Regions from separate parts of the Paenibacillus sp. FSL K6-4396 genome, predicted to be linked through region 2. Evidence: a T-box and tRNA genes for the amino acid it is inferred to sense, from the RefSeq annotation. Region 2 holds a T-box; the other regions hold tRNA genes.

Region 1 (3,247 bases), 3.8 Mb from region 2:
TCTCCTGGAAGCAATAAAACCGGAATCCGGTTCACCGTTGCAGTAGCTGCCGCTGTTATCATATTCAAAGCACCAGGTCCAATGGATGTTGTACATGCATAGATCTGTTTACGGTTCTTCTGCTTGGCATAAGCCGCTGCCGTATGCACCATGCCTTGTTCGTTCTTGCCTTGCATATACGTCAGGCTTCCCGGACTGCGCTCCAGCGCTTCTCCAATGCCTGTTACATTGCCATGTCCAAAAATACCGATGATTCCCTTCACAAACTTGGTTTCCACCCCGTCAACCGAGATATATTGCTGATCCAAGTATCGAAGCAGTGCCTGAGCCATCGTCAGTCGAATTGTTTTCATGAATTTGATCGCCGTCCTTTCCTTTACGGGTTAAGCGCTTAATCTACGTTAAGTTTAAGCGCCTTACCCCTAAAGGTTAAGCGCTTAATTGATATGGTATTACAGGTTAATGATTTACGCAAGCTATTTTTGTAAGCGTTTTTATGAAATATTGTAAAAAAAGATATTCTTGTGTTCGAACATGTGTTAGACCTTCTCTATTTGAACACTTCCACAATGACTAAGAACAGACTTAAAAGAGAGGGAATATTATCGTGAGGATGGAATACTTGATGGTACATGCTAATCAGCCATATAATCCGTGATCTTCATATACAATCATGATCAATATGCCTGTGAATGCAAAAAAAAGAAAGAGACGGTGAATACCATCTCTTTCTTTATCAATATATAAGCGGGTGATGGGAATCGAACCCACGCTATTAGCTTGGAAGGCTAAAGTTCTACCATTGAACTACACCCGCATAACAACAATCGGGATGACACGATTTGAACATGCGACCCCCTGGTCCCAAACCAGGTGCTCTACCAAGCTGAGCTACATCCCGTTATCTATACCGGCGAGAGGACTCGAACCTCCACGGTTTCCCACTCGATTTTGAGTCGAGCGCGTCTGCCATTCCGCCACGCCGGCAAAATATGAAGTTATAATGGCGCGCCCTGAGAGATTCGAACTCCCGGCCTTTTGATTCGTAGTCAAACGCTCTATCCAGCTGAGCTAAGGGCGCAAAATATTGGAGCGGAAGACGGGAATCGAACCCGCGACCCTCGCCTTGGCAAGGCGATGCTCTACCGCTGAGCCACTTCCGCAAATAAGGGATGCGCGTGGAGGGACTTGAACCCCCACGTCAAAGACGCTAGATCCTAAGTCTAGTGCGTCTGCCAATTCCGCCACACGCGCATATAATGGTGAGTCATGAAGGGCTCGAACCTTCGACACCCTGATTAAAAGTCAGGTGCTCTACCAACTGAGCTAATGACTCATAGAAAACTGGTGGAGGATGATGGATTCGAACCACCGAACCCGTACGGGAGCAGATTTACAGTCTGATGCGTTTGGCCGCTTCGCTAATCCTCCAGGATTACATGGTGCCGGCGAGAGGACTTGAACCCCCAACCTACTGATTACAAGTCAGTTGCTCTACCAGTTGAGCTACACCGGCGTATTACATGGTGTTATAAATGGTGGCTCGGGACGGAATCGAACCGCCGACACGAGGATTTTCAGTCCTCTGCTCTACCGACTGAGCTACCGAGCCTTACTACATTAAAAAAAATGGCGGAACCGACGGGATTCGAACCCGCGATCTCCTGCGTGACAGGCAGGCATGTTAGGCCAACTACACCACGGTTCCAGATCACTTTCTCAAAGGAAAGTATAATTGCGGGGGCAGGATTTGAACCTGCGGCCTTCGGGTTATGAGCCCGACGAGCTACCGGGCTGCTCCACCCCGCGTCGTTATAAAGTTATATGGTGGAGGCTGAGGGGATCGAACCCCCGACCCTCTGCTTGTAAGGCAGATGCTCTCCCAGCTGAGCTAAGCCTCCATAATATGACCCGTAGGGGATACTCTCACTTCGTTCGAGACTGCGAAGCTGTTGCTAACGAAGTGCATCCTCCGACGAACCTTTGGGATTCTCATCCCTTGTTGAAGCAATAGATATTGCTATGACCCGTAGGGGATTCGAACCCCTGTTACCTCCGTGAAAGGGAGGTGTCTTAACCCCTTGACCAACGGGCCTTACTGGCTCCCCGAACAGGGCTCGAACCTGTGACAACTCGATTAACAGTCGAGTGCTCTACCAACTGAGCTATCAGGGAATGGTGGAGCCAAGCGGGATCGAACCGCTGACCTCCTGCTTGCAAGGCAGGCGCTCTCCCAGCTGAGCTATGGCCCCATACTCTGGTATATTTCTTGTTGTGGTCTTGCTATGGGCCCTGGTGGACTCGAACCACCGGCCTCACCCTTATCAGAGGTGCGCTCTAACCAACTGAGCTAAGGGCCCTTATCAATTTTCGAAAAAAAATACCCCAGTGGGGTTTCGCTTGGCGGCGTCCTACTCTCCCAGGACCCTGCGGTCCAAGTACCATCGGCGCTAGAGGGCTTAACGGTCGTGTTCGGGATGGGTACGTGTGGAACCCCTCCGCCATCGCCACCAAACGCATAGCTTAACTTACATTTCAGAGTTGTTGTTCTCTGAAAACTAGATTCGAAACGAAACATGCGATTTATCACTTGCATATTTGGATAAGCCCTCGACCGATTAGTACTGGTCAGCTCCATGCATTGCTGCACTTCCACCCCCAGCCTATCTACCTCGTCGTCTTCAAGGGGTCTTACATACTGGGAAATCTCATCTTGAGGGGGGCTTCACGCTTAGATGCTTTCAGCGTTTATCCCGTCCGTACATAGCTACCCAGCGGTGCTCCTGGCGGAACAACTGGTACACCAGCGGTACGTCCATCCCGGTCCTCTCGTACTAAGGACAGCTCCTCTCAAATTTCCTACGCCCACGACAGATAGGGACCGAACTGTCTCACGACGTTCTGAACCCAGCTCGCGTACCGCTTTAATGGGCGAACAGCCCAACCCTTGGGACCTACTTCAGCCCCAGGATGCGATGAGCCGACATCGAGGTGCCAAACCTCCCCGTCGATGTGGACTCTTGGGGGAGATAAGCCTGTTATCCCCAGGGTAGCTTTTATCCGTTGAGCGATGGCCCTTCCATGCGGTACCACCGGATCACTAAGCCCGACTTTCGTCCCTGCTCGACTTGTAGGTCTCGCAGTCAAGCTCCCTTATGCCTTTGCACTCTTCGAATGATTTCCAACCATTCTGAGGGAACCTTTGGGCGCCTCCGTTACTCTTTAGGAGGCGACCGCCCCAGTCAAA
Region 2 (3,247 bases):
GATGCAAGACGTGGTGGCGGATTCAAATCCGGTACAAAAAGTTATAGCAATACACCTAAGAAATCCGACTCCAACAGTAACGTGAATAAATCCAATTCCGGTAATAATTCCGGTACTGGTGCAGCTGCAACTCGTGGTGGATTCTTCGGCGGTGGCGGAGGATTCATGAAAGGCATGATGCTTGGTGGTCTTGCTGGTATGATGTTCGGCGGATTGTTCGGTGGCATGGGCGCTCTGGGTAACATCCTTGGATTGCTCGTGAACGTTGCAGCAATTATGTTGATTGTTATGCTGGCTATGGCACTCTTCAGAGCCATCTCCAATCGTCGCAAACCTGCAGCGGATGGTCGTTATGACCGTCGCAATGATCGTGATGACGACCGTAACAGAAACGGACGGTACTAATCTCTATGGTTCTGAGCATGGATGAAATTGTGAATGCAATCTGTATTCATATGGCAGAACGTAAGGGTGTACGTCCAACCGATGTGAATGTAGAACTGAGCTGGGAAGAAGATACAGGTTATTCCGCTGAAGTTTGGATCCAAGGCCGTAGTCAATATCTGGTGGAGTCCAATATGATTGAAGCGATTCTTCGTTACCTGCACAGTGAATACAACATCCGGGCGTACCGTGAGAACGTACGACTTGATCTGGATGAAGAGATCACAGCGATCGTTAATCAATAAGATAGGTCAGTCACTGGCCTGATATACGAAAGACCGCCTCCCCTCTGTCGCCTGACAGAGATGGAAGGCGGTCTTTTTGTTTCTTTATTTGTAGCTTTATTTGTACTCTAATGCAGTCTCTATATGTGTCTGTGTTACATTCTACTTCTTGGAAACTACGATTGAAGTTTAACCAGGCTGTAGTTCTTCTTACCTTTACGGATAATGATGAATTTACCGCCAATGGCGTGTTCTGCCGACACCGTGAATTCAAGCTCCGTGATTTTCTCACCATTCATGGAAATTGCACCTTTGGTGACATCCTCCCGCGCTTGGCGCTTGGATGGCTCCAGACCCAGATCTACGAGCCAATCCACAATATTTTTGGCTTCGCCGTCCGTTTCAAAGGTAGGCATTTCCTTGAAGCCCTGCTCGATTTCGTCTGCGGTCAGGGAACGGATATCACCACTGAACAGCGCCGCTGTAATACGTTTAGCCTGTTCAAGCATTTCTTCGCCGTGTACGAATTTTGTCATTTCTTCCGCAAGTGCTTTCTGTGCTTCACGTCTGTGCGGCTCTGTCTCTACCTTTTCAGCCAAAGCTTCAATTTCTTCTTTGCTCAGGAAGGTAAAGTATTTCAAGTATTTGATCACATCACGGTCATCTGTGTTCGCCCAGAACTGGTAGAATTCAAATGGTGTCGTTTTGTTCGGATCAAGCCAGATTGCGCCGCCAGCTGTTTTACCGAATTTGGTTCCATCGGATTTAAGCATAAGTGGAATGGTCAGACCGTACGCCTTCGCTTCAGATCCTTCTTTTTTACGAATCAGATCAAGACCACTCGTGATATTCCCCCATTGATCGGAACCGCCAATTTGAAGCTGTACATCTTCGTTCTGGAACAGGTGCAGGTAGTCGAGTGATTGAAGAATCTGGTAGGAGAACTCAGTGAACGAGATTCCGCCTTCCAGTCTGCTCGCAACTACATCCTTAGCAAGCATTGTGTTGAGGTTAAAGTTTTTGCCGTAGTCACGCAAGAATTCAATGACATTGATTTTGTGTGTCCAATCGTAGTTGTTCACCATGCGTACCTGATTATCCCCGTCTGTTACGAACAACTTCTTCATCTGCGCGGTCAGTGCATCCACGTTCTCCTGCACTTGCTCCATCGTTTGCAAAGAACGCTCTGCCTGACGACCACTTGGATCACCAATCGTGCCTGTAGCTCCACCAATCAAAATAACCGGACGGTGTCCTGCCAGTTGAAAACGTTTCAGCATCATGAAGGGAATTAAATGTCCGATATGCATGCTATCCCCCGTAGGGTCAACACCGCAGTACAAAGAAACGGACTTCGTTTCAGTCAATTCACGTAATCCCTCTGCATCCGTTTGCTGGTTAATGGCGTCACGCCACTGTAGTTCATCAATAATATTCATTCGTATAACCCCTTTTCTATCCTCAAAATTCAGTCATGATCTACGTTAATTTACAAAAAACACACTGGAACGGCTTTTTTGGACACAAAAAAATCGCCTCCTTGTCTTCATTAGACACAGGGACGATTATCATAACCGTGGTACCACCCAAATTGCATGGATAACACATAACCTTAACACGCTATCCATACCACTTTTGGCAATATATCGTTTGCCCATCCGCTTGGCATTACCCAAGTACTCCAGAGTGTAATTCGCAGCCCTTGTATGTATCAGGTTCCATCAACCCCTGACTTTCTGTAACAGGGACAAAGCCGCTACTGCGCTCTATCAACGTGATTCATGTATTCAATTTATAGCAAGTATAGCCGAACGTTTCAGTCATTGCAAGACCAAGTATTAATCTTCGAACAGAACAACGGATGCGTAGTTGAAACCAGATTATATAATCATCATGTTCAATTTTCCGTGATAATAACCATAGGCTTTCTCCGCGATCTGATCCTCATTGTTCCAAAATTGCTGATCCAGTTCATCTAACTGGTGCTCTTGTTCCTTTGTCAGTAATTTAGGAATGTCCCATAGTTCAGTAAGCCTTTCATCCTCTTTCAGATGCTCAATGCAGCCGTATGGTGACGTTATAATCTCCACAACTTGAGTCGCACCAATGATATGTAATGCCCGCAACGCGTAACGGTATACTTCTTCCCCCCAGTTGCAGAAAAACTGTATAAAACCACCATTAAAGACATCCGCCTCTAACAGCCATAAAGCAGCAACGTCCTGCTCGTTCGAAGTTAACGATGCCCAGCCCTGTTCAGATTCATTCTTTTTTTCGACAAATAACACAGCATAGTCATGCCATACATCATTAATATCTTGCTCACTCACGTTACACACCTCACTTTTCTTTATGCCATGCTCTCTAACTCCTGACGTTTACCCGTCTGATGCCAATGTAAATACGGATCACCGATCTGCTGGAAAGCTTCCTGAACACCCCTGTTCAGTTCCTTCATGACTTCATCTGTATAGTTCAAATGCGTCTGTTTATTATCCACGCCATGTCGTTCCAACAATCCTACATGCGTCGCGGTGAAAATAATATCTTCCAGCAGCCAATAGATGACTTCCTCTGGC
Region 3 (3,247 bases), 1.8 Mb from region 2:
GTTGAATTAGAATTTTACCAAATCTTGCTCCACGTGAGAAGGTCACCGTACTATCCTTGTACGTATCGCTAATGTAATTCTCAGCCAATCTGAGGGAATCTTCATTCGATGGTAACTCATACGTACTAAGCCATTCTGGCAGCTTTTCGATAATCTCTTCCACCGGTACTTCAAATGAGTTAACTTCTCTCGTAATGATCATCGTATAAGAATAACCCTTCAAATACAGCAACTGTTGGATATAGCCCATATCACCGGCCTTGTATGAAGAAGTAACCCCAAGTACATCCTTAAGTTCATCCATTAGTGTGTGTTCCTTCTGTCCCGCCATAGTACTTATATACACATACTTCCGGGCGCAATTGATCGCCTGCTCAATCGTTTCCCAATCCGACATGGCCGGACACATGGATGCAAATGCAAAGTCATATTTCTTCTCCCAGCCTTTATCCTGAATAGAGATTTCCTCATATCGTTCGTTTACGATTTCGATTTTGGATTCAAGTGCTGGAGGTATCGTCTCTTTCATAAAGGAGACTAGCAACTCAGAAGGCTCAACTGCTGTCACATTTGCCCCCTTTTCCGCAAAAGGAATGGTAAATATGCCTGAGGCCGCTCCAATGTCCAAAATGGATAACCCTGCGAATTCCACACCCTGGTTTTCAATCCAGCCCATAATACGTTCAGAACGCTGCTTTCCTTCTTCGGTAAACGACTGTGCATGATAATCCCTGGCCCACCGCTCAAATGCTTCTTCTGTATTAAAGGGAGTGCTTTTCTTCTCATATTTTGAAATTCTCGGGCGGTTCTTCCATGCCTCTTCCCATACAGAAAGATCAAATAACAGATCGGTATCCGTTACATTTTTTCCAGTAGTCACTATGCTTCACTCCTCTTTAATTGAAGACTTCAATTATCTACAATATACTTAATTAAATCATACGTCAATCTTTATTAACGTCCAACTATCCTTACAATACAAAAAATCAATTTATATAAAATAAAAATAGCCCTACACATTGCATAAGCAACATGTAGGGCTATTCAATATACCGGCGAGAGGACTCGAACCTCCACGGTTTCCCACTCGATTTTGAGTCGAGCGCGTCTGCCATTCCGCCACGCCGGCATATGCTGGAGGCGCCACCCAGATTCGAACTGGGGATAAAGCTTTTGCAGAGCTGTGCCTTACCACTTGGCTATGGCGCCATATTTTGGAGCGGACGACGGGAATCGAACCCGCGACCCTCGCCTTGGCAAGGCGATGCTCTACCGCTGAGCCACGTCCGCATAATGGCTGGGGATATAGGATTTGAACCTATGCATGACGGAGTCAAAGTCCGTTGCCTTACCGCTTGGCTAATCCCCAATAAAAAATGAAAAAACAAAGGGGCGATCGAGGGGAATTGAACCCCCGAATGCCGGATCCACAAACCGGTGCGTTAACCACTTCGCCACGATCGCCACAAAAGGTTATTTTCTAAAAGATAATTGGCAGGGGCAGCAGGAATTGAACCCACACCAACGGTTTTGGAGACCGTTGTTCTACCTTTAAACTATGCCCCTAAAAACTGGTGGAGGATGATGGATTCGAACCACCGAACCCGTACGGGAGCAGATTTACAGTCTGATGCGTTTGGCCACTTCGCTAATCCTCCAGGATTACATGGTGCCGGCGAGAGGACTTGAACCCCCAACCTACTGATTACAAGTCAGTTGCTCTACCAGTTGAGCTACACCGGCATATTAAATTGTTTTAAAAATGGTGGCTCGGGACGGAATCGAACCGCCGACACGAGGATTTTCAGTCCTCTGCTCTACCGACTGAGCTACCGAGCCATAATAAAGTCTAATCTTAATTCCTTACACTTTATATAGGGCATCAGTGCCATACAGCAGATGTAGTGAACAGTTTGCCTCATGTAAAGATTAAATGGCGGAACCGACGGGATTCGAACCCGCGATCTCCTGCGTGACAGGCAGGCATGTTAGGCCAACTACACCACGGTTCCAGATCACTTTCTCAAAGGAAAGTATGATTGCGGGGGCAGGATTTGAACCTGCGGCCTTCGGGTTATGAGCCCGACGAGCTACCGGGCTGCTCCACCCCGCGTCGTTATAAAGTTTATATGGTGGAGGCTGAGGGGATCGAACCCCCGACCCTCTGCTTGTAAGGCAGATGCTCTCCCAGCTGAGCTAAGCCTCCGAACAACACATTTATGATCATACCATAATCTTGTTGTAAAAATCAACTTCTTTTTTGAGAAGTTATTATGACCCGTAGGGGATTCGAACCCCTGTTACCTCCGTGAAAGGGAGGTGTCTTAACCCCTTGACCAACGGGCCTTAATATTATGGCGGAGAGAGAGGGATTCGAACCCTCGAGACGCTTGTGACGCCTACACGATTTCCAATCGTGCTCCTTCGGCCAGCTCGGACACCTCTCCATATGGCTCCCCGAACAGGGCTCGAACCTGTGACAACTCGATTAACAGTCGAGTGCTCTACCAACTGAGCTATCAGGGAATATGCTTCAGAGATCGTTCTCTGAAAACTAGATTCGAAACGAAACATGCGAATTATCACTTGCTAATTGGATAAGCCCTCGACCGATTAGTACTGGTCAGCTCCATGCATTGCTGCACTTCCACCCCCAGCCTATCTACCTCGTCGTCTTCAAGGGGTCTTACATACTGGGAAATCTCATCTTGAGGGGGGCTTCACGCTTAGATGCTTTCAGCGTTTATCCCGTCCGTACATAGCTACCCAGCGGTGCTCCTGGCGGAACAACTGGTACACCAGCGGTACGTCCATCCCGGTCCTCTCGTACTAAGGACAGCTCCTCTCAAATTTCCTACGCCCACGACAGATAGGGACCGAACTGTCTCACGACGTTCTGAACCCAGCTCGCGTACCGCTTTAATGGGCGAACAGCCCAACCCTTGGGACCTACTTCAGCCCCAGGATGCGATGAGCCGACATCGAGGTGCCAAACCTCCCCGTCGATGTGGACTCTTGGGGGAGATAAGCCTGTTATCCCCAGGGTAGCTTTTATCCGTTGAGCGATGGCCCTTCCATGCGGTACCACCGGATCACTAAGCCCGACTTTCGTCCCTGCTCGACTTGTAGGTCTCGCAGTCAAGCTCCCTTATGCCTTTGCACTCTTCGAATGATTTCCAACCATTCTGAGGGAACCTTTGGGCGCCTCCGTTACTCTTTAGGAGGCGACCGCCCCAGTCAAACTGCC

The links. The T-box of region 2 lies ahead of tyrS (tyrosine--tRNA ligase). A T-box ahead of a tRNA ligase gene usually reads a tRNA of that ligase, here a tRNA-Tyr.
Region 1: it has a tRNA-Tyr gene. The T-box ahead of tyrS (tyrosine--tRNA ligase) is inferred to sense a tRNA for this amino acid. The anticodon was not compared.
Region 3: it has a tRNA-Tyr gene. The T-box ahead of tyrS (tyrosine--tRNA ligase) is inferred to sense a tRNA for this amino acid. The anticodon was not compared.

What each region holds. Positions count from the first base shown of each region.
Region 1 is NZ_JBBOCR010000001.1:317,004-320,250, reverse strand. Features, by position in the region: gene iolD (3D-(3,5/4)-trihydroxycyclohexane-1,2-dione acylhydrolase (decyclizing)) at 1-353, opposite strand, end outside; tRNA gene MHB85_RS01500 (tRNA-Gly) at 747-817, opposite strand; tRNA gene MHB85_RS01495 (tRNA-Pro) at 828-901, opposite strand; tRNA gene MHB85_RS01490 (tRNA-Leu) at 909-987, opposite strand; tRNA gene MHB85_RS01485 (tRNA-Arg) at 1,005-1,081, opposite strand; tRNA gene MHB85_RS01480 (tRNA-Gly) at 1,089-1,163, opposite strand; tRNA gene MHB85_RS01475 (tRNA-Leu) at 1,174-1,254, opposite strand; tRNA gene MHB85_RS01470 (tRNA-Lys) at 1,261-1,336, opposite strand; tRNA gene MHB85_RS01465 (tRNA-Tyr) at 1,346-1,431, opposite strand; tRNA gene MHB85_RS01460 (tRNA-Thr) at 1,441-1,516, opposite strand; tRNA gene MHB85_RS01455 (tRNA-Phe) at 1,537-1,612, opposite strand; tRNA gene MHB85_RS01450 (tRNA-Asp) at 1,631-1,708, opposite strand; tRNA gene MHB85_RS01445 (tRNA-Met) at 1,736-1,809, opposite strand; tRNA gene MHB85_RS01440 (tRNA-Val) at 1,826-1,901, opposite strand; tRNA gene MHB85_RS01435 (tRNA-Glu) at 2,024-2,095, opposite strand; tRNA gene MHB85_RS01430 (tRNA-Asn) at 2,100-2,175, opposite strand; tRNA gene MHB85_RS01425 (tRNA-Ala) at 2,177-2,252, opposite strand; tRNA gene MHB85_RS01420 (tRNA-Ile) at 2,287-2,360, opposite strand; rRNA gene rrf (5S ribosomal RNA) at 2,399-2,515, opposite strand; rRNA gene MHB85_RS01410 (23S ribosomal RNA) at 2,599-3,247, opposite strand, start outside.
Region 2 is NZ_JBBOCR010000001.1:4,149,409-4,152,655, forward strand. Features, by position in the region: gene MHB85_RS17945 (hypothetical protein) at 1-405, shown strand, start outside; gene MHB85_RS17950 (YxcD family protein) at 411-689, shown strand; gene tyrS (tyrosine--tRNA ligase) at 845-2,107, opposite strand; T-box leader at 2,223-2,450, opposite strand; gene MHB85_RS17960 (DMP19 family protein) at 2,549-2,998, opposite strand; gene MHB85_RS17965 (Imm63 family immunity protein) at 3,019-3,247, opposite strand, start outside.
Region 3 is NZ_JBBOCR010000001.1:5,980,510-5,983,756, forward strand. Features, by position in the region: gene MHB85_RS26210 (methyltransferase domain-containing protein) at 1-880, opposite strand, end outside; tRNA gene MHB85_RS26215 (tRNA-Leu) at 1,051-1,129, opposite strand; tRNA gene MHB85_RS26220 (tRNA-Cys) at 1,136-1,209, opposite strand; tRNA gene MHB85_RS26225 (tRNA-Gly) at 1,216-1,290, opposite strand; tRNA gene MHB85_RS26230 (tRNA-Gln) at 1,295-1,369, opposite strand; tRNA gene MHB85_RS26235 (tRNA-His) at 1,392-1,464, opposite strand; tRNA gene MHB85_RS26240 (tRNA-Trp) at 1,493-1,566, opposite strand; tRNA gene MHB85_RS26245 (tRNA-Tyr) at 1,573-1,658, opposite strand; tRNA gene MHB85_RS26250 (tRNA-Thr) at 1,668-1,743, opposite strand; tRNA gene MHB85_RS26255 (tRNA-Phe) at 1,764-1,839, opposite strand; tRNA gene MHB85_RS26260 (tRNA-Asp) at 1,935-2,012, opposite strand; tRNA gene MHB85_RS26265 (tRNA-Met) at 2,040-2,113, opposite strand; tRNA gene MHB85_RS26270 (tRNA-Val) at 2,131-2,206, opposite strand; tRNA gene MHB85_RS26275 (tRNA-Glu) at 2,275-2,346, opposite strand; tRNA gene MHB85_RS26280 (tRNA-Ser) at 2,356-2,447, opposite strand; tRNA gene MHB85_RS26285 (tRNA-Asn) at 2,451-2,526, opposite strand; rRNA gene MHB85_RS26290 (23S ribosomal RNA) at 2,594-3,247, opposite strand, start outside.